Regions from separate parts of the Exiguobacterium sp. s46 genome, predicted to be linked through region 1. Evidence: riboswitches for the same ligand, from Rfam matches in the RefSeq annotation. Region 1 holds a riboswitch; the other holds the start of a gene.
The links. A riboswitch is a leader RNA that binds a small molecule or an ion and turns the genes downstream of it on or off. The one in region 1 is predicted to bind S-adenosylmethionine.

Region 1 (15,145 bases):
GCGTGACCAGCCATCCGCGTAACCAATCGGAACGGTACCGATCCATTCATCCGTCGGCGCTGTATAGGTCGCTCCGTAACTGATTGTTTGACCCGGTTCGACTTGCTTGACCTGCATCAGACGACTTTTCAGTGAAAACGCTGGTTTTAAGAACTCGTAATGTCCTGCCATCTCATCCGACGGCATCGCCCCATATAACGCGATACCGACTCGTACGACGTTAAACGGCGCTTGACCTGCTAAACGAATCGCTGCCGCCGAATTGGCACAGTGGACGTAACGGATTTCCGGTACTAGTGCGACATACGATAAAAATGTCTTGAGCTGGCGCTCGAATAACTGACTGTTCAACTCGTCAGCGGTCGCGAAATGCGTATAGATGCCTTCGAGCTCGACGAGATCATCATCGCACTCAGCAAGAATTCGCTTCAACTCATCGACATGTTGTAGTCCGAGTCGTCCCATTCCCGTATCGATCTTAATATGCAAGCGGAGATGATCGATTTCCGTCAAATGACGTTTCGCTTCCTGAAGCCAATCAGCTGAAAAGACAGGAACGGCGACATCATAATTCGAAGCGACTGGTGCATGTTCTGGTAGTAAGGCTTCAAGCATCAGGATCGGTGCTTGGATGCCCGCTTCGCGTAACTCGATCGCTTCTTCAAGGAGTGCGACAGCGAGTAAGTCGGCTCCGTTCTCAAGAGCGATCTCAGCGACTGTCACTGCCCCGTGACCATAGCCGTCCGCTTTGACGACCGCCATCACCTGTTGCTCGCCCATCCGTGTTTTGATTTCGCGTATATTATGTGCGATCGCTTCCCGATCGATTTCAATCCAAGTTGGTCGGTACATCCCATTCCCTCTTCTCTAATAAGACTTGCGCAGATGCATAATGCTCAGAATGTGTGATCGAGACGTGGATGACGCCATCGAATGGTCCACTCATGATCGGTCGCCCTGTCTCATCGTTTAAGACTTCAACGTCTTGCCAAGAGACTTCTTTTCCGACGCCAGTTCCGAATGCTTTGACGAACGCTTCCTTTGCGGCGAAACGTCCAGCGAGATACTCGATGCGACGATGTCCCGAGAGCGATTGAAATCGTTCCTGCTCTGCCTGGGTTAAGATTCTCCCAGCAAAACGTGGCTGTCGCTCGAGCGTTTGCTCGATTCGATTCAGTTCGACCAAATCGATTCCAATTCCATAAATCATCTGAGACGCCTCCACAGTTCTATTCTTCGCCATCTTCATATAGAATGAAGATGAAGCGAGGTGTTGTCATGTTTAGTCGAACGGAAAACCTACAAACGTTCACACGTTCTTATCCGGTCGTTTCGTTGTTCATTTTAATCCAAGTTGCCCTGTTTGTCATCGAACAGTTGGGCCCACTCCTTAATCTGACATTCTCTCCTCTAAATGCAGGGGCATCCATCAATCTCTTAATTGAACAAGGTGAATGGTGGCGTGTCGTCACAGCAACGTTCTTGCATTACGATTTTTGGCACATCGCGTTCAATACGTTTGCTCTCGTCATCTTCGCTCCACCGCTTGAGCGGATGATTGGTCACGGTCGATTTGCAGCCTTTTACTTGCTCGTTGGTACGCTCGCGAACATCTTGACGTACTTCACGAAAATCAATGAACCGTTTTATGGTCAAGCTGGAGCATCGGGTGCCATTCTTGGTTTGCTTGGTTTTTACGTCTACTTGAGTCGATTCAAGCGGACGGTCATCCTAGCAGATGATACACGTCTTGTGTATATCTTTACTGCGGTCACGGCAGTCTTTACGTTGCTCGGATCGAACGTTGCTGTCTTTGGTCACTTGTACGGTTTCGTCCTCGGATTCCTCTTTGGATTCGTCTTTGGTAATCGTGCCGTCCCATTCACACGTCCGTTCCAAACCGGTCGTCGTTCGAGCGGTGGACCTGTCTTCGTAAGCGGTTCTGGTCAACTTGGTCGGATCTTCTTCTATATCATCATCGCGTTTGCCGTACTCGGATTATTCTTCCGTTACTTGTAAACCAGCATGCAAAAAGGACTCCGCTACACACTCGAGTTCTTGCAGATTGTAGATAAAAGGGCTGACTCAAAAAATGACGCATCTTTTCACGCCCTTTCCTCAGGCGAGACACAAGCCAGTTTTCCCGCTCCATTCGAGCAGGAAAACGGGTCTTGTTTGTCTCTGACAGCGCAAAATCGCGTTTTTTCCTGTAGGAGTGGCGTATGACGCGTCATTCTTTTGATACTCGGAAGAAGTAGTAGAGAAGTATTTTGTTCCCTCGACATCGCTTCCTAGGGAAAAACAAGCAAGAGCGACCCTGCAGCGAAGCGGCGCGATGCTTGTCCCAGGAAAACGATGCGAGACGAACAAAAAAAGCGTAATCCTTCTCGTTAGAGAAAAATTACACTTTGTCTTCAGTCTCAAAGGACTCCGCTACACGCGTGAGTCCTTTTTTTGCTTATTTGCGAAGTACTTCTGCTAAGTCCTTCACGTCGTCAATCAGGTTATGGATTGTTTCCTGATTGTCCGTATAGAGTGCTTTTAGTTCTTCAAAGCGCCCTTTTGGATCTTGTTTGACAGCAGACAATTGTGTTCCTGCGCCGCTGAATGTCCGTTTCACTGCTGCAAACTGCGCTTGGCGCGTATCTTTATGCAGTAGTGATAAAGTAGCGCCGACAAGTGCGCCACCAAGTGTTGCTACGACAAAATAGTTCTTCTTCATCTGTTAGTCCCCCTGCATCTCACTCATTTGTTGGTGGTACGATTTGATACCGTTTCATGACGGGAGAAGGCGCGAACGACTTCCCTGCCTCTTCAGCATACTGGTCTACCGTAAGACGTTCAACTGATTTTGCATAACGAACTCCGTCCCCTGTCTCTTGGAACTGAATCAATAAGGCAAGATCCGTTCCCTTCTCGACACGTCCAATCCGAAATGCCTGGAAGCCACCATATTCTGCTCCGATGACTTTCGGATTCGACATCACTTGATGTACGAATAGATCCCCGCTATTTTGATCTGCCGGAATCGACCAGTAGAAGAGACTGCCTTCGTCCGAAAAATTGCCACGTGATTCGAGCAACGTATAGGTATTGCCACTTTGAAAAGGTGATTTCGAGTCCGTCTCCATCCAGAGGATGGCATCGCCGCTTCCGCTAGCGACACGAATATGAGCATCACGGGAACGAATTTGTTCAACGAACGAACCGCTACCGAATGTAATCGAAAGTTTAGATGGCATCACAGGCCTCCGCAAGTTGAAAGTCTTTTTCCGTCAATCCGTTTTCATCATGAGTCGTCGCTGCAAGTGTGACGTTTTTATAGTCGATCACGATCCTTGGATGATGATTCAAGTTTTCAGCGATACTTCCGACTTCTTGTACGAAATCCAGTGCCGCAGGAAACGATGCAAGTGTATAAGTCCGGACGATTTCATCATCCACGACACTCCAATCCTGCAACCGCTCAAGACGCTCTTCCACTTCATACTCATTCAACCTAGCCATCCCTTTCTCCTCCTCTACTATCATTTTCGTCCTATACCTTATACCCCATTCTTTTACTTCTCTATACCTGTTTGTATCCGATTTCTTCCTTTTGCCTTCTGTGTGAGATAGAGTACAATGTGAAAGAGAACACTAATTCAAAATCGGAAAGGGGCTTACGCATATGCGCGCTCTGATTGTCATTGATTACACGATCGATTTCGTTGCTGACGAAGGAAAGCTGACTTGCGGAAAACCAGGACAAGCGATTGAAGAACGGATCGCTACGTTGATGGAGGAGTTTTCAACGGAAGATTACGTAGTCATCGCTAACGATATTCACGAAGAAGGCGATACATTCCACCCGGAAACCGTCCTCTTCCCGCCACATAATATCCGCGGAACACATGGACGTGATCTATTCGGGAAAGTCGCAGCCATGGCACGGGTCGCCGATCACGTTATCGACAAGACGCGTTACAGTGCGTTCGCCGGGACGGACCTTGATTTACGCTTGCGTGAACGCGGTATCCGCGAAGTCCACCTCGTCGGTGTCTGTACGGATATTTGTGTCCTTCATACAGCTGTCGATGCCTACAATCTCGGGTATCGTATCGTCGTCCATGCCGATGCGGTCGCAAGCTTTAACGCGACTGGTCACGAGTGGGCGCTTACACATTTTAAACAATCGATCGGCGCAGAAGTCGTCGGCGAATAAGAAGGGATCTGTCCGTCATGTTACAACGTAATCTTGCACTCCATACCGATCTGTACTTACCACGGTGGATGTATATCTATTGGAAAGAAGGACGTCATAATGAACGTGCCGTCTTTGATGTTTACTACCGTTCGAATCCGTTCGCAGGAGGCTATGTCGTCTTTGCAGGTCTCGAAAATATCATCGAGTATATTCAAACACTCCGTTTCACGGAAGAAGATATCACGTACTTGCAAGAGATGATTGGCTTCCCGGATGAGTTCAAGGATGAACTGCGTCAGTTCAAGTTCAATGGCTCGATCTCAAGTGTCAAAGAAGGCGAAATCGTCTTCCCGAACGAACCACTGATTCGGATCGAGGCACGCATCTTTGAAGCGAAGCTCTTACAGACCGCGATTCTGAACATCGCGAACCACGAATCGCTCATCGCGACGAAGTACGCACGTATTCGTCAATCGGCTCCCCGTGCGAAGTTCCTCGAAGCTGGTGCCCGTCGCGCGCAAGGCATCGATGCCGCTTACTTCGGAACGCGTGCTTCGTACCTGGCTGGTTTTGACGTCACAAGCCTTGCTTCAGCAGGACGCGACTTCGGCATTCCGTGTGGTGGAACGATGGAACATGCTGACATTCAATTCCACGATGACGAATTGACGGCATTCCGGACATTCGCTTCTCATTATCCGGATCAGGCGACATTACTCGTCGATACGTACGATACGCTCAAGAGTGGTCTTCCGAATGCAATCACGGTTGCAAAGGAGCTCCAAGCCAAAGGGCATAAACTGCGTGGCATCCGGATCGATTCTGGCGACTTATCTTACTTGTCAAAACGTGCCCGTAACATGCTTGACGAAGCTGGCTTCCCGGAAGTCGACATCGTCTTGTCAGGGGACCTCGATGAGTACGTCATTCAGGACTTACGCATCCAAGGTGCCCAAGCCAATACATTCCTCGTCGGAACACGTGGTATTACAGCTTACGAACAACCGGCTCTTGGGATGGTTTATAAACTGGTCGCGCGTGAAGTAGATGGCGAGCTCGCACCCGTCATCAAAGTATCCTCGTCAAAAGCCAAGACGACGACACCTCACATCAAAGAAGTCTATCGCATCATTGATCCGGTGACGGATAAGTTCAAAGGCGATTACGTGACGTTGATGGACGAAGATCCGTCGACACTTGAAGCTGTCGATCTCATCGACGTCCGAGACCCATCGTTCCGAAATCGCATCGAACAGTTCAAGGTCGAGCGGTTACTTGAACCAATCTTCAAAGATGGAGAACTGGTCTATACGGTCCCAACGATTGAAGAAAGTCGCCACTTCCACGAAACACAGATCGGTCGTCTGTGGGAAGAGTACAAACGGCTGCGGTTGCCAGAGATTTATGCTGTCACATTCAGCGATCGTCTCTGGAAGCTCAAACTCGACATGATTCGGGACACTCGACTGGCAAGTGGGTTAAAATAAGACACAAAAAAGCGCCGTTCTTCCTCCATCGGGATGAACGGCGCTTTTTCTCATGTTAATCCTGCTTCGTTTCCGACAGGTGTCATTTCTGTTGGCGCTTGTTCCATCTTCTTACGAAAGTACCATGCGAAGCCAAGTGCACCTCCGATGAAGACGATATACGTGATGCGTTGACCGAATTCAGCTAAGGAATCCGCGTAGAAAATACTGATTAAATGATCACTTCCACTAATGAGTAGCAAACAGGCAATCAGGAGCGCAATGCGATATGCAAGCGTCGGGCGGTCTGTCGGTTCAGCATGCCAATACATGATGATATGGTGGGCAAGTAGAACGATACCCAGGATTCCTAATATTCCAATGAGTACTTGCGGCATAATGAACGATCCTCCTGTTTAGTAGTATCTAGTCTTATTTAAACATAGTTCATACGAATTTCGTCAGGAAAAGTTTCCCGTCTTACATTCCTCACGGTATACTGTAGGAAAATCGTAAGCGATCAAAGGAGGGCATTTTTTCATGAAAACCTTTAAGTTATGCACATTACGCATTTTAATGGATGAGTCAGGACGTGATACGACGATTCCCGTCGCCATTCAGGACGGATTGACGGTCAGTACCGAACAGACGGCACAGTGGGTTGCAGAAATCGTCGTTCCTCCGACGGATCAGCCGATCGTCGATGAATTGTTCACAAAACATTTACGTGCTTTGATTGAAATCACGATCTCACGACCTGATAATGACCCTGCCGCGATGATCGTCACGCCTCTTGAACGGACTGTCTTAAGCGAAAACGTCTCGTATGTCTTCACAGGTAAGATGGTCATGATGAAAAATGATTTATCTGAATCGATCTTACGCGAAGTCGTCGAAGATGGATTCGCTGGCGAAGAACTCGTTCAGGAGTATAAGGATCGTCGTTCAAAACGTGGTGCCCATATCACAAGTATCGCTAAAGAAACGTTCAAACAATATTTGATAGAGCATCCGAACACGCCCGTCTCTTAAGGTTTTTCGACCTCGTCCGTGATGTGGTCCGCTACGTTGATTCGATCAATCGTATAGCGATCCGTATGATGGATATAATTCGCACACGCGTTTTTCAAAGGTGTCCGGTAACTAAATGTCGCGTCAATCGATGATAATGCTGCCTTGATCGTATGCGAGTGACAGACGATTAGAATTCGTTTCCCTTCATACATGCGTGTCACTTCCTGTAGCGCCTCGAACACGCGATCCTGGATGGCTTGTTCCGTTTCAAGACCCGGCACAAGCGTCGTATCGTTCGCTTGAACGGCCTCGTAAATCGCTGCGACTGGTTCACCGGAAGCGGCTCCGAATTCGCGTTCGACAAGTCGCTCGTCTGTCGCTGTAATCGTTAAACCAACAGCACGACCGATGATTTCTGCTGTCTCAACGGCACGCGACAAGGGACTTGCTAACAAGACATCCCACTTTTCATTCGATAGATAAGCGGCGCTAAGTTCCGCTTGTCTTCTTCCTGTTGCATTCAACGGGATATCTTCTCTTCCTTGAATCCGTTCGTTTAAGTTCCAATCCGTCTGACCATGCCGCACTAAACAAATTTCAGTCATGTCTCTATCTCCCTCATTTAAGAAATATGACTGATTGTATCATGTTTTCCATTCGGAAGTTGTCGCGGTGGCAACAGTAGCACCTGACAGGTGAAACGTTCAATTCGTTCAAGCAATCGCTCAATCTTTAACGGATTTTCCGTCTGAGCGAAACTGGCAAGTGAGTGGGTGCCATTCGGAAAGGAAAACAAACGAACATCGGCTCCGACATCGGCTCCCTTCTCAACGAAATGCAAAGCTTGAGAAAACGGGACGATCGGATCTTTTTTACCGTGCAAGAGCATGATGGGCGGGGCATCCGATGTTAGGTGCGTGACGGGTGAGACGTGCGTCATCAGCTTGCGCCATTCTTCTCGTCCCCCCTTGTAGAACTTAATGTGGGCAATCCAAGTCTGAATGAAATTAAACAACAAAAAGTTCGTCGGTGGATATAAAGCGATCACACCACTGATCAATGGCATGTGCCGCTCATCGCGCTCACCGACGAAAGCAGATGGGGCAAGTGCCGTCGTCAGCATGAGTGCGGCTCCTGCTGAGTCTCCCCATACCATCATCCGTCCTCTTAGAATGCGAAGATCCTCTGCTTCCTTATTCAAAAAACATAACGCATCCCGTACATCTTCGAGGTTATCCGGAAAATAACTGCCCTCTTCGAACAAACGATACTCAATACTACAGACGGCAACTCCGAGTTCAAGCAGACGGTCGACGATTGGACTAAAGCAGAACATGTCATCGCGCTCTCCACGAACGAATGCACCACCGTGTGCATAGATGGCAACTGGAAACGGTCCTTCTCCCGGTGGATAATAGAGATCGAGCTGTAAGATGCAGTCTCCCACCTGTTTGTAGGTGAGCGTCCGCGGTGCAAGTTGTTTTTCTGTGAGTGGCAAGGCGGGTTCGGTCCATCGAAGCAATGCACCATAATTGTTCCAGATACTCGCTCCCGCTGCTGCCGTCGTCAATAACGCAGCTCCCCCCATTAGCCATGCAGTTTCACGTTTCACTTGATCACCTCCAAAAGACGTGCCAGTTTCTTCACTTTATTATCCTTCTACCCCGTTTTAAAAGAAGTCGAACGTCTCGGTATTCGTACTTGACGCTTCACCAGCGTTCCGCTATAGTGAGAAAGTCCAAATCGGAATAGTTACGTTTTAATAATGGAGGTATCATATAATGAAAAAAATCATTCCCGCTTTAACAGTCGCTTTCGCAAGTGCAAGTGTTCTCGCTGCTTGCGGTTCGAATACCGATTCATCGACTTCAGATAAAACCCAGACAGAAGTCTATGCATCAACGTTCGCGACGGCTGCTATTGCCCGCGAAATCGGAGGGGATCAAGTCAACGTCAAGATGATCGTCCCACCTGGAGCAGACCCCCACTCTTACGAGCCGACGTCAAAACAACTCACCGAGATTGCTAAGGGCGACTTGTTCCTCTTAACCGGTACGACGCTCGAGCCGTATTCGAAAAAAATCCAGGAGAGTCTAAAAGGCACGGATGTCCGCTTCGTCGAGACGAGTAAGGACGTCAACTTGCTAGAATCGGATGCTACACTTCATGCACATGAAGAAGAGGAGCATAGTGAAGACGAACATGCCCACGAAGAAGAAGGGCACGATGATCATGCAACGGATGAACATGCGCATGAAGAAGAGGGTCATGACCATGGAAAATACGATCCACACGTCTGGCTCGATCCTGTCAACGCAAAAGCAATGGCACGCTCGATTACAACTGCTTTATCAAAAGAAGTACCAAAAGACAAAGCAACATTCGAGAAAAACTTAAAAGCGTTCGATCAGCAAGCTGATGAATTGGACGAACAATTTAAACAAGCTGTCGCTGATGGATCGAAAAAAGAACTTCTCGTTACGCATGCCGCTTACGGTTACCTCGCAGAACGATATGGTTTCACACAACTGCCGATTGCGGGAATTTCTCCTTCCGATGAACCGTCACAAAAGCAACTGGCCGCTTTAGTGAAAGAAGCACGGATGCATGATTTGAAATACGTCGCGTTCGAAGAGACGGTCTCACCAAAGGTCGCACGTGTCATCCAAAAAGAAATCGGAGCTGAATCCGTGACGATTCATAATCTAGAGTCGGTCACGAAAGCGCAACAAAACAGCTCTTATTTCAAGTTGATGGAAGAAAACGTCCAAACATTGAAAAAGGCACTTCAGTAAAGTACAGTTGACACGCGTTACTCAATGCGGTACGGTAAGAAACGTGTTTTACAACAATTGAATGACTTCTTTTTATCGCGAGAAACGGAGGGACTGGCCCAATGATGTTTCGGCAGCGGACGATTTGATTCGTACTGTGCCAAATCCAGCAAGCGAAAGCTTGAGAGATAAGAAGAGCGTCTTTATTTCATAAAGACCTCCTTCTTTCTTGCGAAGGGGTCTTTTTTTGTATCTTTGAGAAACGAGGTGTCAACAATGAATGAAACGATCACGCCTAACAAATGGGCACTGCTTCCCCTCGTCGTATTCCTAGTTCTCTTCATCGGAGCCGGGATCTTCTATGACGACTTTTACAAATTTCCGATCCTTATCGCCGCACTGATCGCTTTGATTTTTGCTGCAATCACGACGAAAGGATCCATCAATCAAACGGTCGAACGAATCGCAACGGGTGCCGGAAATCCTGATATCATGATCATGGTCTTCATCTTCTTACTAGCCGGTACGTTTTCTGGAACAGCAGAAGCAATCGGCGCCATCGATGCGACCGTTAATGCTGCTTTGACGTTCCTACCTCCGTCGCTCCTCATGAGTGGTCTGTTCATCATCGCTGCCTTCATCTCAATGGCAATGGGGACATCGACTGGAACGATTGCTGCACTCGCGCCAATCGCCTTCGGTATTCATGAAGCGACAGGCATCAACGTTGCGATCGCAGCGGCTGCTGTCGTTGGTGGATCGATGTTCGGCGATAACTTGTCGTTCATCTCGGATACGACGATTGCCGCCGTCCGGACCCAAAAAACGAACATGCGCGATAAATTCCGGACGAACTTCATGATCGTCCTACCGGCTGCTATTTTGACGGTCATCCTACTCGCATTCGTTTCTGGTTCTGGTGACGTCGTCGAAGCAAAAGCATTTGAATTCTACAAGTTGATTCCATATCTCGCTGTCATCGTCCTTGCACTATTTGGCGTCAATGTCATTCTTGTCTTAATTGGTGGTACGTTACTCACCGGCATCATCGGTATGATTGATGGTAGTTTCGGCTTGAGTGGCTTCGTCCTCTCGATGTCTGAAGGAATGATGGGCATGGCGGAGATCTCCATTTTGACGCTCCTCATGGGTGGTCTCGTCAGCTTGATTACGTTCAACGGTGGAATCGCCTTCTTAAAAGAGACGCTGACACGCAAGATTTCACAGCGTCGTGGTGCCGAATTCAGTATGGCGGCACTCGTTAGTGCAACGAATCTCGCGACTGCAAACAATACGATCTCGATTCTCGTCGCTGGACCACTGGCAGCTGAAATCGCCGATACGTATGAAGTCGATCGAAAAAAATCGGCGAGTATCCTTGATATCTTCTCTTGTGGTATTCAAGGCATCATTCCGTATGGAGCACAACTATTGATCGCAGCAGAATTGACGAAAACGGCTTCACCGGAACTGATTCCGTATCTGTTCTATCCGTTCCTCCTCTTCGTCTGTGGATCAATTGCCATCTTCTTCGGCTTACCACGCATGAAGAAGACAGCGACGAAGCAAGAAAAAATTTCTTCGTAACCATAAAACAGGTCCAATCGCGTCGACGATTGGACCTGTTTTATTATTTATTCTGCTTCGCTTGTCGTTCTAAGATTAAGTAAGCGATTGCCGGAAGCGGGAACTGAACGAGTCCAGCGCCTCCCCACACCCATGGATTACGTCCTGACTTTCGCGCACTAAGAAACAGACCCACTGCCTGCGTTACTAACAAGGCGCCAATGCTAAGCCAAGTACATTTGGATAGCTTTTTATTCTTTTGAGCCATCTTTTCTCCCCCTCTTTTAACACACGATTAAATCTCACGATTCTTTTCTATTTTACCTTATTTCATTCCTCCATGAGCATGGAAACGGACGTCTTCGTTCGTTCATGCTAAACTAAACGAGCAAATCTAAACTACGTTTTATGAGGAGGAGTAACACATGCAATACGCAAAACTTTCAAACGGTATTACGATTCCCCAAATCGGATTCGGTGTCTGGCAAGTAGATGAAGAGACAGAAGCACCTGCTGCTGTCGCTGAAGCATTACGTGTCGGCTATCGTCATATCGATACGGCTGCTGTCTACAAAAACGAGCGCGGTGTCGCAAAAGGAATCAAGGAAAGCGGCGTGAAACGTGAGGATCTCTTCTTAACGTCAAAAGTCTGGAACGATGATATTCGTGCCGGTCGGACGAAGGAAGCATTCGCAGAATCGCTCGAACGTCTCGAAACAGATTATCTTGACCTCTATCTTATCCACTGGCCGGTCGAAGGCTATATCGAAGCGTGGAAAGCAATGGTTGAACTGTATGAAGCAGGCAAGATCAAAGCGATCGGTGTCTCGAACTTCAAAGAACATCACCTCGATACATTGGCAGAAGAGGGCTTGATGGCACCAATGATCAACCAAGTCGAGTTGCATCCACAATTACCGCAACACGAACTGCACGAATACTTGCAAGATCACAACATTCAAGTCGAAGCATGGAGCCCACTCATGCAAGGGAAATTCCTCGAAATCAACGATTTCAAGGAAATCGCAGAGAAACACGGCAAGACACCTTCACAAGTCGTCTTACGTTGGCATCTCGACAACGGCATCGTCGCTCTTCCAAAATCCGTTACACCAGAACGCATTGCGGAAAACTTCGACGTCTTTGATTTCCAACTCGATGCCGATGATCTTGAGAAAATTGATCGTCTGGCAACGGATGTCCGCCTCGGACCGGATCCGGACGAAATCGATTTTTAATCTGACGATTCACGTAAAAGAGAACGTCTTCCATATGAAGACGTCTTGATTCATCTGAACGACGAGAGACCCGTTTCCAGTCTACGACTTGGAAGCGGGTCTCTTTTTTTTATGATTTAAGCTGTTCAGACATAATAAATTAAAATCGTATCTTCCGCTTCTTCTGCCTTTTGAAAATAGGCACGTAAATCGGCGAACTGTTCCCAGATATCCTCGAATTCGCCCGGTGTTCCGGCTTCATCATGAATCGAAGCGAGTGCCCGTTGATCAAAATTCCGCATCACCTCAGCCGAGATGATGAGGAGTGGCAAGGGCAGAATACCGACAATCGCCGCTTTCTCCTCATTGACGATCAACTCTTCGCCAACGATCGCTCGTCCCAGGTTGTAATGTGTGTCTTGATCAATATAGATATCGATTTGATTCATCAAATGATAGATGGCGTTCGTCTGTTCGAGGGCGAACAATTGTTCATGATCGGGTTGTGTCTCATGAATGAATAAAATCCAATCCATGATGATGTGGGGATCGTTTCCGAACGACTCCCAGACCGCATCCGTGACGCGGACGAAATGTACGTTTTCCATTCTCCCCCTCCCTTCTGTACTCTGTATTCCCTTTTTAAATTCGTTCTATACAAAAAAAGAGCCAGATTTCTCTGACTCCCTTTTCCTTAAATTGCTTTTTCGTCTTTTTCTGATTCTTGCCATGCTTCAAGCGTATCTTTCCCTGGCAAGTTCGGAATCGAGTCCGTATAGAATCGTGGCTCTTTTCCAGCTTTTCGTTGCCCGACATAATCTTCGAGCGCTAGTTTCGCGATTTTCGAGAGACGGAAGATCGCATACAAGTTAACGATCGCCATCAGTCCCATAAAGATATCTGCTAACGCCCACACGAGGTTCGCCGATTCAACGAGTGAACCGAAGACGATCATGACGAGAACGAGCATACGATATGCCATCAAGACTTGTTTATTTTCACGGATGAAGTTGATGTTCGATTCACCGTAGTAGTAGTTTCCGACGACGGAACTAAAGGCAAAGAGGAAAATCGCGACGACCATGAATCCTGTCGCGAGTGATCCCACTTGTGATGCGAGCGCCCCTTGTGCTAAGTCGATCCCAGCTACCGGTTGACCACTAGCATCTTTTGTTGCCACTCCACTGACGAGAACGATCATCGCTGTCGCCGAACAGACCATCAACGTATCAACGAAGACCGCAAACGATTGAATCAACCCTTGTTTGACCGGGTGAGAGACTTCCGCTGTTGCCGCCGCGTTCGGCGCTGAACCCATACCGGCTTCGTTCGAGAACAAACCACGACGAATCCCGTTCAAGAGTGCTGCACCTACTGCACCACCTGCGAGTGTCTTGAATTCGAATAGACCTTCTTGGAAGATCAATTTAAAAATACTTGGCAGTACTTCAAGATTCGTAGCCATGATGTAGAGTGCGATCAGAATATAACCACCGGCCATGATCGGTACGAGGAACGACGCGACGGTTGCGATACTACGGACGCCACCAAAGATGACAAGTGCCGTCAGCACGACTAGTCCGACCGTAATCCATGTCTTATCAAAGCCGTATTGATTTTGAAGTGAAAGCGAGATCGTATTCGATTGAACGGAATTGAAGACAAATCCGAATGAGATCGTAATCAAGATACTAAATAAAATCCCTAACCAACGTTGACCTAGTGCTTTTTCCATGTAATAGGCAGGGCCCCCACGCCATGCCTTATCGTCCCGTACCTTGTAGATCTGCGCGAGTGTACTCTCGACGAATGCCGATGCCGAACCGATCAAGGCGATCAACCACATCCAGAAGACCGCTCCTGGTCCACCGAGTGCGATCGCTGTCGCGACACCCGCGATATTACCAGTACCGACACGTGCTGCCGTACTGATCGCAAATGCTTGGAATGGCGACACGCCGTCTTTCCCTTTATCCGTTCCTTGGAACAGTAAGCGTAACATCTCCGGTATCATCCGGAATTGAACGAACCGCATCCGGAATGTAAAATAAATGCCTAATCCGATGAGTAAGATGATCAGTACGTTTGTCCATAACATATCACTGATTCTACTGACTACATCCATTACCTGCTTCTCCATCCGATTCCCTCCACTTCCACCACATAGTTTCTCTTTTTAGATGTAAACTTTTTTCACATGTGAATTATCATACGCAATTTTTTTTGAAAAATCAAACTCATCTATACCTCAGACGACAAAAAACGTGTCAAACCTCACATCAGATGTCAGGTTTGACACGTTCATTTAAACAGGTTTTTAGATTAGATGAACAGATTCAGATTGGCACCATCCGTTGCACCAAGGTAACTGGCGACGCCACCATAATCGATATCATCCAGTAATTCCTCTTTCTTGATGCCCATGATATCCATCGACATCGTGCAGGCGATCATTCGGACACCAGCAGCTTGTGCTTTTGCCATCATCGTCTCGAGTGCATCGACTTGTTTGTCCTTCATGACTTTTTTCATCATTTTTTGACCGGCGCCTGCCATGTTCATGTTCGAGAGCGGCAGCTCCCCGGCATGTTTCGGCATCATCATGCCCATCATCCGTTCGATTCCTGCTTTCTCAACTGCCGGTGCGTCTGGTTTTCGAATGATGTTCAAGCCCCAGAACGTAAAGAACATCGTCACTTGTTTTCCCATCGCTTGTGCACCTTGCGCAATGACGAAAGAAGCAAGTGCTTTATCAAGATCACCACTGAAGACGACCATCGTCGCATCATCTGCCGGATTGACTTGAACCGGCGCTGCAGCTGGTGTCTCCCCTTGCCCTTTTTCAAGCAAGACCTCGACGACCCCTTGATTTATTTCCGCTGAATGGACCGTGTGACCTAGTTTTTTCGCCCATGCTTGAAC
Region 2 (15,145 bases), on a different contig from region 1:
AGGTAACTCGACATAGGTCAGTTGAAGACGGTCCTGATACGCAGTCGTCACTGCTGAGACATCGTCTCCATTATTGTTTAAGACGATGACTTCGAAGTCTTGATAGTGTTGACGCGTCAACGCTTCTAGCGCTTCTGCTAATTCACGAGGACGATTGTACGTCGGAATGATGATGGATACGGTTGGCATCAGTGATCGCTCCTTGAACAAAGACACCTGTCCAGGAACAGGTGTCTTCTTGTTTTTTACATGTTTGCTTCAATGCGTGGTAGCAGTTCGTTCCATTCTGCTTCTGGTTCTTTCGTAACCGTCACGAAGTCGCCGTAAGCGAACAGATTGTCGATGCCATCGAGGGCGATCAATGATGCGAGCAACGCATCTTCAGGTGTATCTTCTTTTTTGACACTCGTACTTTTAGCACCGAAGCGCTGTTCTTCGAGCGTGATTTTGACGGAATTCGGATTTGGTGTGTAATCGACTTGCATGAGGTAAGCTCCTTTCAACGTACATACGTATATGCCGTCTTTTCGTGATAGATGGATTGAATCCTTCTTCCTGATAGACGGAAGATCGATACGTTCAGTATATCAGAAAATTCGAAGAGAATATTTTTCTTCTAGTAGGAGAAATGGACCATCTTTATTTTAACGGTTCACTTGACCTTATAATACATTTTACTCGCTATCTCAATATATCTCAAAAGGCGTCATGATGCCTTTTTCAAATTGTTTGACCTGAATTTCAAAGCAAGGGGTTATTTTTTTGAATTTCAGTGATAACCTATATCTTGTACATTAACAGGTTTAAAAACGGCTAAAACGTCTATATATAGAGTGATACTTGTAGAGTCCTTTCTATATGTAGGACGTCTTTTTTTAGTTTAGCGTATTTCATTGTGTAATGCGAACCTGTTTAACGATAGAGAATGGGAGTGGTTCATAGTGGCATCTCCACTGAATACAGCACGCATCTTTAAGGGTGCAATGACAATAGAAGACGTATATGTCGTGATTCGACAGGCGACGGAAACGTATCCGGAACTTGATATCGACCGCTATACTGAACGTGCCATCCGAGCGCTTGAGGGAAAATCCCTACAAGCCGATCAAGTCTATGAACTGTTAACGATGCACGCACTCGATATGTTGAAGGCAGAAGAGCCGAACTGGACATTCGTAGCGACAGCGACTTACTTAAATCGGTTATACCTTGAAGCAGGTGAAAATCGCGGATATGCAGCAGAAGAACGGTATGGTTCGCTGTATACGCTGATTGAAAAACTGACAGAAATCGGCATCTTCACGAAACATTTACTAGATGCGTATTCGAAGGAAGACATCAACGAACTGTCGGCAACGATCGATCCATCCCGCGACCACTTGTTCACATACATTGGTCTTCGAACACTGGCAGACCGGTACCTCGCACGTGATCACGTCAAAAACTTGTACGAGCTACCACAAGAACGATTCATGGTCATCGCGATGACACTGATGCAGAACGAACCGAAAGAACGTCGTTTAGAACTCGTCAAAGAGTCTTACTGGGCATTGTCGAATCTCTACATGACAGTTGCGACTCCGACGCTTTCGAACGCTGGTAAGTCTTACGGTCAACTTTCTTCATGTTTCATCGATACAGTCGATGATTCGCTACGTGGCATCTACGACTCGAACACGGACGTGGCGACACTCTCTAAAGGTGGCGGCGGAATCGGCGTCTACATGGGTAAAATTCGCTCACGCGGATCAGACATCAAAGGCTTCAAAGGCGTCTCAAGTGGTGTCATCCCGTGGATGAAACAATTGAACAACACGGCAGTCAGCGTCGACCAGCTCGGTATGCGCCAAGGATCGATCGCGGTGTATCTCGACATCTGGCATAAAGATATCCTCGAATTCCTGGACGCGAAGCTCAACAACGGGGATGAGCGACTTCGGACACACGACTTGTTCACAGGCGTCAACTTACCGGACCGTTTCATGCGTGCCGTCGAAGCACGAGAAGACTGGCATTTATTTGACCCACACGAAATTCGGACAGTCATGGGCTTTAGCCTCGAGGATTACTTCGATGAGACGGAACAAGGTGGCAGCTTCACGGAACGATACGAAGCATGTGTCAACGAGCCACGCCTCAGCAAAAAAACAGTTCCAGCAATCGATCTCGTCAAACGCTACATGCGTTCGCAACTTGAGACAGGGACGCCATACATGTTCTTCCGTGACGCGGTTAACCGTGCGAACCCGAATAAACATGCAGGCATGATCTACTCGTCAAACCTGTGCTCAGAAATCATGCAGAACATGAGCCCGACGACCGTGACGGAAGAATACACGGAAGACGGTAAGATCATCGTCACGAAGACACCAGGGGATTTCGTCGTCTGTAACTTGTCATCGATCGCACTTGCACGTGCAGTTCGTTCTGACGTCCTAGAGCGATTGATTCCGATTCAAATGCGGATGCTTGATAACGTCATCGACTTGAATACGATCGATGTCCCGCAAGCACAATTGACGAATCAAAAATACCGTGCCGTTGGTCTTGGGACGTTCGGTTGGCACCATCTGCTCGCGCTCGAAGGCATCCGTTGGGAATCGGTCGAAGCGGTACAATACGCAGACCGTCTCTACGAGAAGATTGCTTACTTGACGATCGATGCGTCGATGCAACTTGCGAAAGAGAAAGGCGCGTACCGTCTCTTCGAAGGTTCAGAATGGCAAACAGGAGAGTACATCAAACGTCGCCACTACAAAACGACGGATGAACTCGATTGGGATCGTCTCCAAGCCGACATCACGGCGTACGGAATGCGTAACGCATACTTGATGGCAGTCGCACCGAACTCATCGACGGCAATCATTGCGGGTAGTACGGCATCGATTGATCCAATCTACAAAAAAGTCTACTCGGAAGAGAAGAAGAACTATAAGATTCCAGTCACCGTTCCAGATTTAACGCCGGAAACGAACTGGTTCTATAAATCAGCGTTTGAAATCGACCAGTTATGGAGCATCCGTCAAAATGCTTCGCGTCAGCGTCACATCGACCAAGCGATCAGTTTCAATCTGTACGTGAAAAATAACGTCAAGGCGAAAGAATTACTCGAGATGCACATGGAAGCGTGGCAACTCGGGATGAAGACGATCTACTACACGCGTTCGACGACGGTTGAAATCGACGAATGTGAATCGTGTTCATCATAAGATAAGGAGGACGATATCATGAAGGCAGCAATCGTATATGCGTCATTGAGTGGAAACACGGAGGAGGTGGCAGAACTCGTCGCGAAGACGTGTTCTGAGATGGGAATCGAGCCGACGATGTTGTTTGCGGATGAAGTGACGACGTATCAGTTAATGCCTTATGATATCGTCTATTTTGGTTCGTATACGTGGGGAGATGGACAACTACCCGACGATATGCGCGATTGTCTCAGAACCGTTCTAAAGGAGAGTTCGCATGCGATTCCGCAGGCAGCTGTTTTTGGAACAGGGGACAAGATGTTCGTCAAATATTGTCGCGCCGTTGATGAGATGGCCTATCATCTCTCGAAATTCGGTGTACCGCTTGCTGGAGAACTGTTGAAAATCGAACAGTCACCACGCAATCGCCCACATCTCGTCAAGGAATGGACGAAACGGACCATTCTTCAATTACAGCAAGAAGGAGTCGAAGCACATGGAACAGCTACAAAAAATCAAACTGCTTGATGCACGTCATCCAAATCGCGCGACAGCGATCATCGGTGGCGAAACGAGTGCCATCGTCAACTGGAACGACATTGCGTATCCACAGTTTTATTCGATTTACAAACAACTGTTATCGAACTTCTGGATCCCAGATGAGATCTCGATGTCGAAGGACATGCAACAGTGGAATCAATTAAGTGAACGGGAACAGGATGCATTCAAACGAATCATCGGGCTACTCTCGATCCTTGACTCGGTTCAGACACGTTATATCTTGGAATCGGCAATGTTCACGTCGGATTCGTCCGTTCATGCGATTCTCGCAATCATCGCGCAACAGGAAGTCGTGCATAATCAATCGTACAGCTACGTCTTATCCAGCTTAGTTCCATTGGCTGAACAAAACCGGATTTTTGATATCGCGAAAGACGATGACATGGTCATGAAGCGTAATGCATTCATTCTTGATTTATACGAAGATTTCCAAAATGACCGGACTCCAGAGAACTTCGCGAAATCGCTCGTTGCTTCGATCGTTCTTGAAGGAATCAACTTCTATTCAGGCTTTGCCTTCTTCTATAACTTAGCGCGTCACCAAAAGATGGTCGGAACATCGACGATGATCAGTTATATTCAACGTGATGAACTGCAACATTCGTACTTCATCAGCCAATTGTTACGTGCTGTCTTGTCGGAGCATCCGGAAATTGATGCCGATGGCTCATTCACACAATTCGTCTATGACACGTTCAAGCGTGCCGTTGATCTTGAAATCGAGTGGAGCGAATACGTCTTACGTGATCTAGACGGACTTGACGTCAGTGAGATGCGTGACTATGTTAAATATCTCGCGAACAAACGCCTTCGCGTCATCGGTTTGTCGGATCTCTATGAAGGGCACGACGAAGACGTCATGCCATGGATTCGTGCGTATTCAGATGATTCGATGAACGCGACGAAATCGGACTTCTTCGAACAAAAATCACGTTCGTATGCGAAAGTAACCGATGCAAATGGATTTGACGATCTGTAAGTAATAAATAAATCAATTGATGATTGCTTCTACTCTATATTTCCTTTACGCTAGGACAGGTGAGGTTCTGCTCGACTCCTGCGGAAAAACAAGTCATCATGACCCTGGAAGATGCGACGCATCTGAAGCGGCATGAGGGCTTGTCCGCGGAAAGTGAGCAGACCGAGACTGTCCGTTTTTTTGATAGTCTTATCTGTCTTTCGTCTTTCTCGTTTCAAGCAATACTTTTCTTTGTCACTTAGGTCAATTGAGCAAAAGAACAAAAAAAGGGCCGAACTCGGAAAGTTCGGCAGAATCAGGGGGAATACTTGAAGTCTTGCTATTAAAATGTTCCCTTGTGAAATAAAAAATAAACAAATTCCAAAAATATTTTTTACGATACAAGAAAAGTGTGTTATTATAAGTTGATGAATTTAGTTAGGGAGTGTATACATTATGGCAAACTTTGAAAAAGACCAAGTCGTTACTGGTAAAGTAACTGGTATTCAAAACTTCGGTGCTTTCGTAGCACTTGACGAGCAAACACAAGGTCTCGTCCACATCTCAGAAATCTCACACGATTACGTAAAAGACATCAACGATTACGTAAAAGTTGGCGATGAAGTAACTGTTAAAGTTCTCGACATCGACGAAGCTAACAAAAAAATGAAGCTTTCGATCAAAGCAACTCAGGAAGCTCCAAAACGTGAAGCACGCGCGAAAGGTCCACGCAAAAACGCTGGACGTCGCGATGCAGGTCCTGCTTTCAAACAAGAAGAAGCACCTGGATTCAACGTTCTTAAAGGTAAATTGGAAGAATGGATTGAAAAATCAAACTTCCAAAAATAAGCCACATGAGAGAATCGACATCGGTCGGTTCTCTTTTTTTTATGCGATTTTTACACAGAATAAGCATTAAATTAGATGCGAAAGGGGAATGTGTGGATAATGTAAGGTGTTCATTACTTATTGAGGAGGCAACACAGATGGAAAACTTTGAATATCGCAATCCAACAAGACTTATTTTTGGTGACGGTCAAGTCAGCCAACTGAAACCACAACTCGAAGCACTCGGTGCAAAGAAAGTCATGCTCGTCTTCGGTGGCGGCAGTATTAAACGTAATGGCGTCTATGATGATGTCACACGTGAACTCAACGCGGCAGGAATCGAGTACGTCGAATGCGACGGTGTCGAACCGAACCCGCGTATCGAGACAGCAGAGCGCGGTATCAAAATCGCACGTGAAGCAGGCGTTGACGCATTGCTTGCACTCGGTGGCGGTTCTGTCATCGACTGCACGAAATTGATTGCTGCTGGTATTCCTTATGAAGGCGAAGCATGGGATCTCGTCATCGGCAAAGCAACACCAGAAACAGTCATCCCATTCGGAACAGTCTTGACGCTTGCAGCAACAGGTTCTGAGATGAACTCAGGATCCGTCATCACGAACTGGAAGACACAAGAGAAGTACGGTTGGGGTAGCCCGCTTACGTTCCCAACATTCTCAATCCTTGATCCGAAGTACACAGTCAGTGTGCCAAAAGATCAAACAATCTACGGTATCGTCGATATGATGAGCCACTGCCTCGAGCAATACTTCCACCCTGCGCATGCACCGGTCCAAGAACGGATGACAGAAGGTGTCATGAAAGCAGTCGTCGAAGCAGCACCAAAACTCGTCAACGATCTCGAGAACGTTGAACTTCGTGGCACGATTCTCTTCGCTGGTACGATGGCGCTCAACGGTGTCCTTCAAATGGGCGCACGCGGCGACTGGGCATCACACAACATCGAACACGCCGTCTCAGCTGTTCATGATATCCCGCACGCAGGTGGACTCGCAATCCTCTTCCCGAACTGGATGCGCCACGTACTCGACGAATCAAACGCACATCGTTTCGTCACACTCGGTGAGAACGTCTTTAACGTTGATACGGAAGGTAAATCAGAGATGGAAGCAGCACACGCGACAATCGACGCAATCAGTGCTTTCTGGACATCACTCGGTGCACCGAATCGTCTCGCTGATTACGACATCAAAGAAGATACAGTTGACGCAATCGTCAAGTCAGCAATGACACGCGGCGACTTCGGAAACTTCAAATCACTTGGAAACGAAGACGTTCGTCAAATCGTGACAGCTGCCCTATAACAATCTGTAACATTTGCTACTCATTTCACAAAAGACTTGAACGACCTTCCTTCTTGCGTTTTAATGAAAAGGAAGGTCGCATTTCGTTGCGAATGAATAAGGAGGACGATGGCATGTCAACAGTACGTTTTGATTATTCGAAAGCCCTACAATTCGTAGGTCAACATGAAGTAGATCATATGGCGGAAACGGTAAAGACGCTTCACCATGCGATTCATGCAGGAACAGGCGCAGGAAGTGATTTCTTAGGATGGGTGGATCTTCCGACGAATTACGATCAAGCGGAATTTGCACGCATTCAAGCGTCTGCAGAAAAAATCAAGTCGGATTCTGATGTGTTGTTAGTCGTCGGAATCGGCGGTTCATATCTCGGAGCGCGTGCTGCGATCGAGATGCTCGGACACTCATTCCATAACTTGTTATCAAAAGAAGATCGCAAAGCACCACAAATCATCTATGCAGGACATAATATCTCATCGACGTATCTGCACGATTTATTCGAAGTCCTCGAAGGAAAAGATGTATCGGTCAACATCATCTCGAAATCGGGTACGACGACAGAACCAGCAATTTCGTTCCGTCTCTTGAAATCGTTCATGGAAGAGAAATACGGTAAAGCAGAAGCAAAACACCGGATTTATGCAACGACGGATAAAGCGCGTGGTGCATTAAAAACACTCGCAGACTCTGAAGGATATGAAACATTCGTCATTCCGGACGATGTCGGCGGTCGTTTCTCTGTTTTGACACCGGTTGGTCTATTACCAATCGCAGCAGCTGGTATTTCAATTGAAGAGTTGATGCAAGGTGCCCGTGACGCGCAAGAGCGCTATGCGAGCGAAAACCTAGCTGACAACGAAGCGTATCAATACGCGGTCGTACGAAATGCGCTCTATGCGAAAGGGAAGACGATCGAGCTTCTCGTCAACTACGAACCAGCACTTCATTATGTATCGGAGTGGTGGAAACAATTATACGGCGAGTCAGAAGGAAAAGACTTCAAAGGAATCTTCCCAGCAGCAGTCGACTTCTCGACGGATCTCCACTCGATGGGACAATACGTCCAAGAAGGTCGTCGTGACCTGTTCGAGACAGTCATCAAAGTCGGTCAAGCGCGTCATGCGTTGACTGTTGAAGAAGACGCTCAGGATCTCGATGGATTGAACTTCCTTGCAGGGAAGTCGATTCAATTCGTCAACGATAAAGCAGCAGAAGGTACGTTGCTTGCGCACACGGACGGACAAGTACCGAACTTGACAGTCGAACTTCCAGAGATGACACCGTATCACCTCGGATTCCTGTTCTACTTCTTCGAAAAAGCTTGTGCGATGAGTGGTTACCTCCTCGGAGTGAATCCATTTGATCAGCCAGGCGTTGAAGCGTACAAGAAAAACATGTTCGCTCTTCTTGGTAAACCAGGATTCGAAGCAGAAAAAGCAGAACTCGAAGCACGTTTGAAGTAATGTAAAATGACAGTCGATCGTTCCCTAGTGGAACATCGGCTGTTTTTTTGCTTTTACCGGATGATAGTAGGCTATCATTTTCCAGATTTACAGGTAATCCTAGCGTTTTCACTTTTAGAATACCCGTGAAACAGGTAAAGTGAAGTTAGAAGAAGAAATGAGGTGCACGTACGTGATTACATTCTTGGATTATTATCAAAATCAAGTGGAGTTAAGTTTTGATGACCATCCGTTCTCGGATCGTCCCTTGCACGTGTGGGTCATTGCCGTGTACGAAGGAAAATGGTTGCTGACCCATCATAAGCAGCGGGGGTATGAATTTCCTGGTGGAAAGGTTGAACCGGGTGAAACAGCAGAAGAAGCCGCACGTCGCGAAGTGATGGAAGAGACGGGTGGGGAAATCGATTCTCTCTCATATGTCGGACAGTATCGTGTTGCTGGAAAAGGTGATACGATCATCAAAAACATCTATTTCGCGCAAATCGGATCATTGTCGTCTCATCTTGCCGTGGATGAAACAGATGGTGCTTTTCTATTCGAGGAACTCCCTGATCGTCTCGATACGAATCGACAATACAGCTTTATGATGAAGGACCGTGTCCTTCCGGAGACACTCCGTGTACTTAGCGAACGCCGATTGGTTTGAACTTCCGCGCCAAGGTCCGTTTCGGACGTTTCGGATGTTTTATACCACAGCGGACGGAGAACGGGTCGGTGCCTATATCGTACTCCCGCAAGTTGCGAACGGTCAGGGGATTCTCTACTTGCGTGGTGGAACGCGTTCGATCGGAATGGTCCGACCGACTCGACTGCTCGCGTTCGCACAGGCAGGCTTTTTTGTCATGGCACCTTTCTATCGAGGGAATCTAGGCGGTACGGGAAAAGAAGACTTTGGACATCACGATATCGAAGACGCCTGCAGTGCCTTTGACTGGTTGCAGCAACGTGTCTCACATGTTCACGCATTTGGATTTTCACGTGGTGGACAGATGGCGTTGCTCCTTGCGCATCACCGTCCAGTCGCCCGAACGGTGTCCTGGGCAGGGGTGACGGAGTTGACGTGGACGTATGAAGAGCAGAAGACGATGCAAAAGATGCTGCGGCGATACACGGGAGGTACACCAGACACGGTTCCTGATGAATACGCGGTTCGCTCGCCGCTCCATGTCGAACCTCAAGGTGAAGTATTATTGATTCACGGTGCATACGATGAGAACGTTCGTTTACGACACGCAACCGCTTATGCTGCACGTCATCCTGAGCATACGACGCTTCAGACTTATGCCTATGCCCATCAATTTCCGATTCATGACAAGTTGCGTGTGACGCGGAATGTGTTGAATTGGTTTGAGACTGGTATCTATAATCGATGATTTAGCCGGTACGATGAATGTCGTATCGGTTTTTTTGTCATCTGAAGAATTGAACTTACATACATAATGGGAAAAAAAGAATATTGATTCGTTGTAAAAAACAATAAACTTCCTGAAAAATAAATTTTGATATAATTAGAACCATATGAGTAATGTAGAGGGGGATGGAGGACGATGGATATCTTACTAGCACGTCAACCCATCGTTGACCGAATCGGAGCAGTTGATGCATTCGAGTTGCTGTATCGTTCCGTCAAACAAATGAATGTATTCGACGGTGATCTAGCGACAATGGATGTTTTAACGAATACACTCGTTCATATGGGTGTAGAGCATGTCGCTGAAGGTAAAAAACTTTTCGTCAACTTTACAGCGGATCTCTTGAAAAGTGATCTGATTCACTATTTAGATCCAAAACGGTTCGTTATCGAAATTTTAGAAACTGTTGATATCGATACAGAGATGTTATCTGTGTTGCACAGTTGGAAAGAAGCAGGTTTTACACTAGCACTCGATGATTTTGTGACCGATTTACTTCGTCAACATGGAACAGAATTATTCGCGCTAATTGATTTAATTAAAATCGACATCGAGGCGATTTCTCCTCGCGAGCAAAGTGCGATCCTGCATATCGTCCGGCGTAATTATCCCCATATCAAGATGCTTGCCGAACGAGTCGAGACACATGAAGATCACACACGTTGTCTTGAAATGGGATATGACTGGTTCCAAGGCTATTTTTATGCTAAGCCTATGTTGATGAAGGGAAAAGCTGTCCCTCCTCAATTGCCGGTATTGCTGAAGATGCTAAAATGGCTCGATACGGATGAAAAATACGATGAAGTCATTGATGAGATTGAAGCAAATCCGTATATCAGCATTCAAGTACTGCAACTGATCAATTCTCCAGGAATGGGATTACGAAATACAGTCAGCTCTGTTCGTCAAGCCATTTCACTACTTGGCTTCTCGCAACTCAAAAGCTGGATTTCGTTAATCGTCTTGCGTGAGATGAAGCTTGCTAGTCCTTACGAATGGTCAAATGAGTTACTCCGGTCTTCTTTACATTGTGCTAAGCTTTGCGAGCTATTTGCAAAAGAAACACGCACGTTGAAGTCAGAGAGTGCCTACATGATCGGATTGCTGTCACATATTGATGCGTTATTGTCTGTGGATATCGACGACATCATTGGTCAATTACCAATCGAAGATTCCTTGAAGGTTGTCCTACAAGGAAAAGATCATCCATTCCGGGATTGTTTAGTGCTTGTGATCAGTGCAGATCGCGGTGATTTTGATCAGTTCGAACTACTCAGTCAACGTTTAGGTGTCTCACTTCCACGAGCCTATGCGCTACTAGCAGAAAGTCAGGAATGGCTTAAACAAAAAGAAACACATCTTCAAGAAAGAACGGATTCTATCCTATAAAAAAAGAGCCCGAAGGCTCTTTTTTTATAGGCGTGGACCAGCTGACTTGATCGCATCCGTCGCACTTTCGAAGCGAAGGAAATTATGTTGGAATTTCTCAGCAAGCGACCGCGCTTGTGTGTCGTATTCGTCCGGATTCGACCAGACGCGTACTGGATTGAGTAACTCGCTTGGAACACCTGGAACTTCCAGTGGCATATGAAGTCCGAAAATCGGGTGCTCTTCTGTTGGAATCGTTGCGAGTGTACCGTTGACGGCAGCGTTGACCATCGTCCGTGTATAGGATAGCTTCATGCGGCTACCTGTTCCGTAAGCACCACCTGTCCAGCCTGTGTTGACGAGATAAACAGTGACACCATGACGATCAATCAATTCGCCCAGCATCGTCGCATATTTTTCAGGCATCAGTGGAAGGAATGGTGAACCGAAGCATGTTGAGAACGTTGCTTCCGGTTCCGTGACCCCACGTTCTGTTCCAGCGAGTTTTGATGTATATCCTGATAGGAAGTGATACATCGCTTGTTCTTTCGTCAATTTACTGATCGGAGGCAAGACACCGTACGCATCAGCCGTCAAGAAGACGATCGTCTTCGGGTGACCAGCACGTGACGGAACAGCGATATTATCGATTGCAGTGATCGGATAAGCAGCACGCGTATTTTCCGTCAACGATGTGTCATCGTAATCAGGGTGACGGGCTTCGTCGAGCACGACGTTTTCAAGGACGGTTCCGAAACGGATCGCGTCAAAGATTTGCGGTTCTTTTTCGCGTGATAAGTTAACGGTCTTTGCATAACATCCGCCTTCGATGTTGAAGACACCGTCGTGCGACCAACCATGCTCATCGTCGCCGATCAATTGACGGCTGTCGTCTGCTGAGAGGGTGGTCTTACCAGTACCGGATAGACCGAAGAACAAAGCGACGTCGCCTTCGTGTCCGACGTTTGCCGAGCAGTGCATCGAAAGAACATTTTCTTGTGGCAAGAGATAGTTCATGACGGAGAAGATCGATTTTTTGATTTCTCCCGCGTATTCCGTTCCACCGATCAGGACGATCCGATGTTCGAACGACATCGCGATGAACGTTTCGGAGTTCGTTCCGTCAACGGCAGGATCTGCTTTGAAATGTGGCGCATAGACGACCGTGAACGGTTCGAAGGCAGCCACTTCAGGATACTCGCGTAAAAAGAGTTGTTTGGCAAACAGGTTATGCCAAGCGTATTGTGTGAGCACACGGACCGGAAGGGTGAAGTGCGTATCTGCTCCAGCAGCAGCTTCTGTGTAGTAGAGCTGGTCGGCTTCGTTCATGTAACGAAGAACCTTTTGCAACAATTGTTCAAATTTGTCTCCATCCATTGGTTGGTTGACATGCCCCCAATCAATGTGAGACTCGCAGGAAGAATCACGGACGATGAACTTATCTTTTGGTGAACGACCTGTAAATTTCCCCGTTTCTACAGATAATGCGCCGTTCTCAGCAAGGACACCTTCTTCGTTTCGAATCGCATGTTCGACAAGTTCAGCAACAGATAGTTGTTTGAACACATGCTCTTTCTTGAGTAGTTCTTCGATATTCAGGACCGTCATCGGCATCCTGACCCCACCTTTCCCCTACGTTGGTTTTGGCTCACTGTATTTAGTATGACACATTTATTATATATGACATACTAAAGAGAGAGCAATCATTTTCTGATGCTGATTTCTATTTATCTGGAAACGCTTTCAGCATTAACAGTTTAACATCTCTTTCAAAAAGTTTCGACTAGAATTTGAAACCTTGCTTGACAGAGTAGGTACAACTTTATATCATGTAATTCGTAACGGATACTCTTATTCTGAGCAGGTGGAGGGAACAAGGCCCGAAGAAACCCGGCAACCGTCCTACATTAATTCACATATTAATGAGGGAAAAGGTGCTCTCCTGAAGCGAAGTAAACACTTCGAACGATAAGAGGGTAAAGGAAGAACGCACAACCTTTCCCTGACCATTTTTTGGACTTGGAAAGGTTTTTTTCATTTTACCGTCCCACTCAACTAGGGGAAATGAGTACACCGTCAAATTCTTTTTTGGGAGGGTCATACATGACAAACCTTAATCGCCGACTATTCACGTCGGAGTCAGTCACTGAAGGTCATCCAGATAAAATCTGTGACCAAATTTCGGATTCAATTCTTGATGCAATCCTCGCAGCGGATCCAAACGCGCGTGTTGCGGCAGAAACTTCTGTTACAACAGGTCTCGTTCTCGTTGCAGGTGAGATCACGACATCGACTTACGTCGACATTCCAAAAGTCGTCCGTGAAACGATTCGTGAAATCGGTTATACACGCGCGAAATACGGTTTCGACGCTGACACGTGTGCTGTATTGACATCAATCGATGAGCAATCAGCAGACATCGCTCTTGGTGTCGACCAAGCGCTTGAAGCACGTGAAGGTAGCATGTCTGATGCAGAAATCGATGCAATCGGTGCAGGAGACCAAGGTCTCATGTTCGGTTACGCAACGAAAGAAACACCAGAACTCATGCCACTTCCAATCTCGCTCTCACACCGTCTCGCACGCCGTTTGGCAGAAGTGCGTAAAAACGGTCAACTCGACTACCTTCGTCCAGACGGAAAAACACAAGTCACGGTCGAATACAACGAGAACAACGAGCCGGTTCGTGTCGATACGATCGTCATCTCGACACAACATGCAGAAGAAGTCACGCTTGAGCAAATCCAAGCTGACTTGAAAGAACACGTCATCACACCGGTTATCCCGGCTGAATACATCGACGCAGCAACGAAATTCTTCATCAACCCAACTGGTCGTTTCGTCATCGGCGGACCACAAGGAGATGCTGGATTAACTGGTCGTAAGATCATCGTTGATACGTATGGTGGATACGCACGCCACGGCGGTGGAGCATTCTCAGGTAAAGATCCAACAAAAGTCGACCGTTCAGCTGCATACGCAGCACGTTACGTCGCGAAGAACCTCGTTGCTGCAGGTCTTGCAGACAAAGCAGAAGTTCAACTCGCGTACGCAATCGGTGTCGCGCACCCAGTATCAATCGCGGTTGACACATTCGGTACAGGAAAACTTCCTGAAGCGCAACTCGTCGAATTGGTTGCTGAAAACTTCGATCTTCGTCCGGCTGGAATCATCAACATGCTTGATCTCCGTCGTCCGATCTATCGTCAAACAGCTGCATACGGTCACTTCGGTCGTACAGATGTTGAGCTTCCATGGGAGCAAACAGATAAAGCAGCAGTTCTTGAAGAACAAGCAAAACGTTTCGCATAATCAAAAAGTCCGAAAACCCTACGCAGGTTTTCGGACTTTTTTGTTTCCGTGGAACTTTGCAGGAAACGAATGTTTTTTCTAGAAGAGGGTAAAAGTACATGAGTCGATTCGTATGAATACAAAGGGGGGTTCCGATTATGGAAATACGCGAAGCTATTCCAGCTGATGCAGGACGTATTCATGACATTGCCGTCACATCTTGGTTGGATACGTATGCAGAAATCTATTCCGAACGTTCGAAAGCGCATTTCGTGCAGGAGGCGTATCCGCAAGAAGAAGTCGTTCGTGCGATCCGGACGGCGGAAGAAGCACGGGGAGAGTATTTTTATGTCGGAATCATCGATGAGGAAATCGTCGGTTTCATTCATGCTGTTGATGTTGAGGGAACGTGGGAAATCATTCGTCTGTACGTCTTGCCGAAATATCAGCAAAACGGAATCGGGCGACGGCTGATCCGTGAACTCGAACGACAAGGAGCCGTCCCACTCGAAGTATACGTGGAGGCACGTAACTATAAAGCACGTCAGTTCTTGACCTCATTCGGTTTTGAAGAACTCAGTGAGATGACGGAAGAAGTCTTTGGGCAAGTAGAATCTGTCATTCGTCTTCGCCATGTCGCCTCATGAAATCCGTCTTGGGACGGTTTCGTGTGCGTTTGAAATAAGGTATCGTAAAAAGGAAGTATGAAGTGAAGAGGTGAGTTTGTGGTTGAACAACCAACAGGAATCAT

Region 2: it holds a riboswitch for S-adenosylmethionine, as region 1 does, so the genes downstream of both, metK (methionine adenosyltransferase) here and KNQ08_RS14415 (Na+/H+ antiporter NhaC family protein) in region 1, are expected to answer to the same signal.

What each region holds. Positions count from the first base shown of each region.
Region 1 is NZ_JACSMY010000003.1:239,960-255,104, reverse strand. It holds gene alr (alanine racemase) at 1-852, opposite strand, end outside; gene acpS (holo-ACP synthase) at 830-1,210, opposite strand; gene KNQ08_RS14470 (rhomboid family intramembrane serine protease) at 1,279-2,019, shown strand; gene KNQ08_RS14465 (hypothetical protein) at 2,459-2,722, opposite strand; gene KNQ08_RS14460 (hypothetical protein) at 2,742-3,242, opposite strand; gene KNQ08_RS14455 (4a-hydroxytetrahydrobiopterin dehydratase) at 3,232-3,507, opposite strand; gene KNQ08_RS14450 (cysteine hydrolase family protein) at 3,671-4,204, shown strand; gene KNQ08_RS14445 (nicotinate phosphoribosyltransferase) at 4,222-5,673, shown strand; gene KNQ08_RS14440 (hypothetical protein) at 5,724-6,050, opposite strand; gene KNQ08_RS14435 (YwpF family protein) at 6,193-6,684, shown strand; gene KNQ08_RS14430 (histidine phosphatase family protein) at 6,681-7,271, opposite strand; gene KNQ08_RS14425 (alpha/beta hydrolase) at 7,289-8,278, opposite strand; gene KNQ08_RS14420 (metal ABC transporter solute-binding protein, Zn/Mn family) at 8,448-9,461, shown strand; SAM riboswitch class I at 9,531-9,635, shown strand; gene KNQ08_RS14415 (Na+/H+ antiporter NhaC family protein) at 9,717-11,027, shown strand; gene KNQ08_RS14410 (hypothetical protein) at 11,071-11,274, opposite strand; gene KNQ08_RS14405 (aldo/keto reductase) at 11,432-12,244, shown strand; gene KNQ08_RS14400 (hypothetical protein) at 12,370-12,831, opposite strand; gene KNQ08_RS14395 (alanine/glycine:cation symporter family protein) at 12,918-14,363, opposite strand; gene KNQ08_RS14390 (CoA-disulfide reductase) at 14,546-15,145, opposite strand, start outside.
Region 2 is NZ_JACSMY010000001.1:1,715,022-1,730,166, reverse strand. It holds gene KNQ08_RS09030 (glycosyltransferase family 2 protein) at 1-189, opposite strand, end outside; gene KNQ08_RS09025 (NifU N-terminal domain-containing protein) at 246-485, opposite strand; gene KNQ08_RS09020 (ribonucleoside-diphosphate reductase subunit alpha) at 942-3,209, shown strand; gene KNQ08_RS09015 (flavodoxin domain-containing protein) at 3,228-3,716, shown strand; gene KNQ08_RS09010 (ribonucleotide-diphosphate reductase subunit beta) at 3,685-4,728, shown strand; gene yugI (S1 domain-containing post-transcriptional regulator GSP13) at 5,164-5,556, shown strand; gene KNQ08_RS09000 (iron-containing alcohol dehydrogenase) at 5,694-6,860, shown strand; gene KNQ08_RS08995 (glucose-6-phosphate isomerase) at 6,974-8,323, shown strand; gene ytkD (RNA deprotection pyrophosphohydrolase) at 8,496-8,969, shown strand; gene KNQ08_RS08985 (alpha/beta hydrolase family protein) at 8,941-9,696, shown strand; gene KNQ08_RS08980 (EAL and HDOD domain-containing protein) at 9,871-11,124, shown strand; gene pckA (phosphoenolpyruvate carboxykinase (ATP)) at 11,149-12,717, opposite strand; SAM riboswitch class I at 12,952-13,078, shown strand; gene metK (methionine adenosyltransferase) at 13,207-14,415, shown strand; gene KNQ08_RS08965 (GNAT family N-acetyltransferase) at 14,553-15,041, shown strand; gene KNQ08_RS08960 (serine aminopeptidase domain-containing protein) at 15,120-15,145, shown strand, end outside.